DNA from 2 places in the Pseudobacteroides sp. genome. Region 1 is predicted to be linked to the other one. Evidence: predicted binding sites of a transcription regulator. Region 1 holds the regulator's gene; the other holds the start of a gene.
What was found. Region 1 encodes Rex, which represses fermentation and respiration genes when NADH is low (regulators of the CRP and FNR family bind a similar motif). Its sites were predicted from a motif close to ATTGTTAANNNNTTAACAAT; they were not measured.
Positions count from the first base shown of each region.

Region 2: gap (type I glyceraldehyde-3-phosphate dehydrogenase) is a predicted target of Rex. The motif match lies at 2,108-2,127, and genes of this name have one in related genera.

Region 1 covers NZ_DATCTU010000133.1:221-3,658, reverse strand. Annotated here, with positions in the region: gene VIO64_RS22650 (ABC-F family ATP-binding cassette domain-containing protein) at 1-1,344, opposite strand, end outside; gene VIO64_RS22645 (redox-sensing transcriptional repressor Rex) at 1,613-2,290, shown strand.
Region 2 covers NZ_DATCTU010000113.1:18,081-21,518, forward strand. Annotated here, with positions in the region: gene VIO64_RS18650 (phosphoglycerate kinase) at 1-750, opposite strand, end outside; gene gap (type I glyceraldehyde-3-phosphate dehydrogenase) at 923-1,930, opposite strand; gene VIO64_RS18660 (PilZ domain-containing protein) at 2,381-2,998, shown strand; gene VIO64_RS18665 (DNA-3-methyladenine glycosylase I) at 3,100-3,438, opposite strand, start outside.

The DNA of each region.
Region 1 (3,438 bases):
GCTTAATGCAGAGATGGGCTTTAAAACATCTTCTCCCTTAAAAAGAAATGATGATAGTAATGTCCTGATTTGAGCCAGTGTAAGGTCGTTATTTGATTCAATCAGTTCCTCCAAAATTGTCTTGCTTTCATCAAGGTCCTGGAGCTCTTGATCATAATAACCTACTTTTACCTTGTGTCCGAACTCTACCATACCCCCATCAGCCGGAAGCTTTGATACAAGAATCTTTACTAAAGTTGACTTTCCGCATCCGTTGGGACCTAGCAAAAATACCCGTTCATTCTTTCGAAGTTTAAAGCTGATATCAGAAAAAAGCTTTTTTCCAGGGTAGGACTTGGACAAATTTTCAACAAACATGACATCGTTTCCGCTAATTATGCTTTTTCTGAATTTAATATTAATTTTTCCGGGCAGATCTGTGGGCTTTTCGATTTTTTCCATGCGATCTATAGCCTTTTGCCTGCTTTCAGCGGCTATTATATTTCTTTCCCTGTTCCACTGCTTTTGTTGGGCGATAAAGGCTTCCATTTTTTCGATTTCACGCTGCTGATTTTCATAGTGCCGCTGCTGTATTTCCCTGTCAATTTCCTTTTGCTTTATATATTGTGTATAATTTCCGTTATATAACTTTGCGGAGTTGTTTTCAAGCTCCAGGGTCTTAGTGGTAACAGAATCAAGAAAATATCTATCATGGGAAACAATGAGAACCGTTTTTTTCATATTTTTAAGAAAGCCTTCAAGCCACATTATTGCCTCAATATCAAGATGGTTTGTAGGCTCATCCAGCAGCATGATATCAGGCTCCGAAAGCAGTAATTTGGCCAAGGCAAGCCTGGTTTTCTGACCCCCACTTAAAATATGAATCTTTGCATCAAATTGTTCCTCGCTAAATCCAAGTCCCTTAAGAACTCCCTTAACTCTGCTTCTATACTCATATCCTCCTTTAAGAGAATACTCATCCGAGATCCTTGCATATTCCTTCACTAGAATATCCAGCTCTTCTCCCGGTGCTTTGCTACTTATTGCTTTCTCAAGATATTTAAGACGTACCTCTTTATTTATGAGCTCTTCATAAACTGAAAGCATCTCATCAAAAATATTATTATCAGTATCAAGTCCTGTATTTTGATGCAGGAACCCAATTTTGTAGTTTTTGGATATATTTATAGTGCCGCTGTCGTACTGCAGCTCGCCGTTAATTATATTAAGAAGGGTTGATTTACCTGCACCATTGACCCCTACTATTCCCACTTTATCTCCATCCTGCACACTAAAGGAAATGTTTTTTAATACCGTATTTATGCCGTAAGAGTGGCATATATCGTTACAATTTAATATTATCATATTGACACCCTGTTTCTATTAGTTTGATATTTTGATAAATTAAACATCATTCTGCTAGTAAGATTACGGACCTTAAAATGTCCCATATTGAATTGTACCAAAATTCACTCCCGACAGCAATTTACTTTTTTAAACTTGTCTATATTAAAAGTACAAGCCAACCACCATCATCTGCTGCCAACAATATTGACAAAAAAATAACAAAGAGATATAATCATATTAAGATGAGGTTAAATTCCAATATTTATTAAAACTTTGGGGTGTAAAGATGAACTTAAAGAAAAAAGTTTCTCTTGCAGTTGTGAAACGATTACCGCGATATTACAGGTATTTGGCGGATTTGTTAAAAATGGATATAAAGAGGATTTCTTCGCAGGAGTTAAGCAGCAGGATGGGTATAACTGCATCTCAAATAAGGCAGGATCTTAATTGCTTTGGAGGATTTGGTCAACAGGGCTATGGTTATAATGTAGAGTATCTGTTTAATGAGATCGGAAATATTCTTGGGATGAGTAACAACTATAATGCTATTATTATCGGAGCAGGTAATATGGGGCAGGCACTTGCCAACTATACCAATTTTGAAAAGAGAGGTTTCAAGATAGTTGGTATTTTTGATGTAGATGCCAGTCTGGTTGGTACAGAAATAAGAGGTATACTTATAAGACATTTGGATGATTTGGAAAGCTTTGTTGAAAAGAACTATGTTGATGTCGCAATGCTGGCAGTACCCTTCGAGCAGACGCCAATTGTTGCTGAAAGAGTAGCGAAGCTGGGGGTTAAAGGGCTTTGGAACTTCTCTCCAATGGATCTTAAGCTGCCCTATGATGTTATTATAGAGAATGTTCACTTGAGTGACGGGCTCATGGTGTTGGGATACAAGCTTAATGAGAAGTATGAATTCAATAGGGTTGCCGGCAATAAGAGTGATGACTGGGATTGTTAGTTAAGTATATTTTAGGTTGCTAAAAATTATATTTATTTGAACTTATATCATTAATTATTGATTATAAAGGACTATTATAAAGTAAAAAGTAGCCAGTTGATAATAAATCTTACTTATGAATTATTTCAACTGGTTACTTTTTTATGCTTTTCAAGTTATATTCTTAACGACTGGTTAGATCTATCTTAGTAGTGTATTTAGCGTAAGCTCAATAATTTCTAGCATAGATTATAGATCACTTTGATTGAGGAGAGTCTAGATGAATAAAATAAAAAATACATACGCAAAAATATTATTACGGTTGCTTATTGTAAATTAAAATTATGTCACTTTATAGAAAGTAATATTGAGATGATTGACAAAGGGTTACATGGGTGTTATAATTAAAATGTAACCAATGAGTTATGAATTCGATAAATGTGATACTTTAACGTTGCGGAGATTGAGTAAATACAGTACATAAACCGCCAAAGTTTATGCTAGGAAAAGTAGAATGATGGTTTAAAAAGAGAGTTACTTTCAAGAACCATTAGTCCCTAAAACTGTGAAAATTATGTAGAAAAATATATTGACAAAATATACTTTAATTGATAAAATTCTTACAAAACAACAAGAACATTTACATAAAAGGTAATTGATAGTATCGTAATAGCTTTCTATTATAGAAAGTTCAATTCAAATTACTATAAAAATTTTTTTAAGAGCTTTCAAGTATTGGCTCAAGGTCATCCCTAAAAGATTATAATAATAGGTTTTTGTCTATTAATGGATGAAAGGTACACTTTAGATTCTTTTATAGTTCAAGAATGAAAGATTTGATAAAGCGTTTTAAATATTGTAACTCGATATTGTTATCAAAGTTCAAAATGGAAAACTTACTTCCGTATGTGAATTAATATTTCTCATTAATAATTTTATAGCTTTATTTTAAAAATTATGAAACAAAGCAGTATGGGTTTATATACCCTCAGTTTTGATTTGTGTGCTTTCGTTTGTATTTATGTTTGCAAAAATTTCAATTCTTAGTGATTTTCCGTGTATAGTTAACAATGCTCATGAAAACCACTAAATAAATAGATATAAGTTTACGAAAAACACAATTAATTATAGGAGGTGAAGATGTGTCTTGATAAGAGAGCCGCCCAAAA
Region 2 (3,438 bases), on a different contig from region 1:
TGCAAGATCCAGCTTGTCGGCTTCACATATTGATTTACCGACATTGTTACCCTGTGCCTTTATAAATGTATATGCCATACCGCCGCCTATAATGAGTGTATCAACCTTGTCTATCAGGTTTTCAATAACCGCTATCTTATCTGAAACCTTTGCTCCTCCCAAAATTGCGACAAAAGGTCTTGCAGGGTTTGATAATGCTTTACCCATTATATCGATTTCTTTCTGAATAAGGTATCCGCAGACAGCAGGCAGATAATCTGCCAATCCTGCAGTTGACGCATGTGCTCTGTGTGCTGTACCAAAAGCGTCATTAACATATATTTCTGCCAATGTTGAAAGCTCTTTTGCAAATGCAGGGTCATTCTTTTCTTCTTCCTTATGGAATCTTACATTTTCAAGCATAAGAACTTCACCGTCTTTCAACGCTGCAGCCTTAGCTTTCGCATCTTCACCGATAACGTCGGAAGCCATAACAACGGGCTTGCCCAAAAGTTCACCCAGCCTTACTGCTGTAGGCCTCATGCTGAATTTATCTTCAAAACCGTTCTTTGGCCTCCCAAGGTGTGATACCAAAATGGTTTTTGCACCTTTATCAACAAGATACTTTATAGTAGGAAGTGCTCCAACTATTCTCTTGTCATCAGTTATATTTTTGTTTGCATCCAATGGAACGTTAAAATCAACTCTGACAATAACCTTTTTACCTTTTACGTCAATATCTTCAATTGACTTTTTATTATAGCTCATTATATTCATTCCTTCCTATGAAAATAGTCATAAATTAATTGCTTTTAATAAATCAGAAATATCTAAAAAGTCCACCCCAAAACACTCCCTGCTGGTCGGGTTGAAGGATGGACTATTAATCAACAATTTATTGACTTATGGATAAAATACTTAAATGATTGTTATCCATTCCTAATTAAGCATCAACCTTTGACATGTGAATGATGAGGTCTACTACCTTGTTTGAATAACCCCACTCATTATCATACCATGATACGAGCTTAACGAAGTTGCCGTTTAATGCGATACCTGCTTTTGCATCGAAAATTGAAGTACGTGCATCATGAATGAAGTCTGATGAAACAACTTCATCTTCAGTGTATCCGAGGATACCCTTTAATTCATTTTCAGAAGCTTTCTTAACAGCAGCCTTTATTTCATCATATGATGCAGCTTTTTCAAGTCTTACTGTGAGGTCAACAACTGAAACGTCAGCTGTTGGAACTCTGAATGCCATACCTGTGAGCTTTCCGTTTAATTCAGGAATAACCTTACCAACTGCTTTAGCAGCACCTGTGGATGAAGGAATTATGTTGAAACCTGCACCACGTCCGCCTCTCCAGTCTTTGTTTGAAGGTCCGTCAACAGTCTTCTGTGTAGCTGTTACAGCATGTACAGTAGTCATTAAGCCTTCAACTATACCGAAGTTATCATTGATAACCTTTGCTAAAGGAGCCAAGCAGTTTGTAGTACATGATGCGTTTGAAACAACGTTCATGTCTTTAGTGTACTTATCGTTGTTAACTCCCATAACGAACATTGGAGCATCTGCTGAAGGAGCACTTATAATAACTTTCTTTGCTCCGCCTTTGAAGTGAGCTGAAGCCTTTTCAGTAGTTGTGAATACGCCTGTTGATTCAACAACATATTCAGCTCCACAGCTTGACCATGCAATCTCTGCAGGATCCTTTGAAGCGAATACAGCTATTTTCTTTCCGTTTACAACCAATTTGCCATCAGCTTCGGAAATTTCACCTTTGAACTGTCCATGCACTGTATCGTATCTCAACATATATTTCATGTATTCGAGATCGATGAATGGGTCGTTAATACCAGTTACTTCTACGTTTGGATTTTCAATCGCAGCTCTGAAAACAAGACGTCCTATACGTCCAAAACCATTAATACCTATTTTTACAGCCATTAAAATCATCCTCCTATATGTTATTAGTTAATTTGTTATAATAGTGAAACATATTTCCATCACTATCGTGCAGCTATTATGTAGCTAAAGCACTAATCCCCACTTTATGGCTTTTTTATTTTTTGCCAATGTTATTCTATATTATTTTATTTCATTTTTCAATAGAAATTGGGCAATTTTATTAAATTTTTAACAATCTTTTTCCACACAATCATGGGAAAAATAAATTATTAAAAATTTGTTATCCTTCCGATAATAATTTTGAAGGATATTTAGCTATTAAAGTAGAATAACAATATAATACCCAAATTCCAACATACTAATACTTATATTGCTAGTTTTGAATCTTTATCAAGCTTTGCTGCCTGACAGTATTATGATATACTTAACATTATGGTATACTAAACACTGTAAATTAAAATAGATTTCTATTCATACGGAGGGATATTGATGAATATAAAAGCCGGTGAAATTGTATCGATACGCCACTGTTCCGGTACAAAGTTATATAAAAGCATTGTACTCGAAACTCTTGACGATACACTATCTGTAAAACTATTCGATGAAGTCGCACTTCTTAACTGTTCTCCCGGCGATCCAGTGGTTTTGGGGTGCGAGTTTAACAATGAGGTTTACATGGGTAGCTGTAATCTTTTAGATATCGATAAGGACAATAATAAACTTTCTTTAAAGATAGACAACTATGAGACTATCACAAATAAGAGGCTTTATGAACGATTTCCCGTTTCATTTTATGCCGACGTAAGAATAGGGGAATCTCAGAAAAAAAACCTGGTCCTTGTTAAAAACATAAGTATAAACGGCCTTATGATCAACACCAAACATGATTTCCCGGTATACCAGGAATTAAAATTCGAGCTTCACCTCGATATCAAACTTCACCTTAAGGCAACTGTTATAAGAAAATCCAAAGACACCAACAATTTTGAGTATGGCCTTAAGATTATCTATACAGATGTAAATACTCCAAAGCTTTTAAAGAAGCTTATTCTTATTTTAAAGCAGGAACAAGAGGATTTTATAAAGAAATTGAAGGAACCGAATTAAGAAAATGCTTATATAAAAAAACTACCTCCGTCCAAAGGATTGGAGGTAGTTTTTTATGCATGAAAACACTACAATTTATCAATTTTTCTTTACAAAATCAGTTACTCTTTATGAAACAAAAAGCAGTCTGCTGTGTGGTCATTGACCATACCTATTGCCTGCATAAAAGCATATATAATGGTAGAACCTACAAACTTAAAACCAAGCTTTTTCATATCTTTGCTTATTTTATCGGAAAGCTCTGTTGTGGCAGGAATGTCAGCTAACTGCTTCCATGAATTTACAATCTGTTCACCATCCACATATCCCCATATAAAAGAATTAAAGCTTCCGTATGTGCTTTGTATCTTTTTAAAGCAAATTGCATTTTGTTTAACCGATTCTATTTTTAATTTATTTCTGATAATATCTTTATTTTGCATAAGAGCTTCAAATTTTTT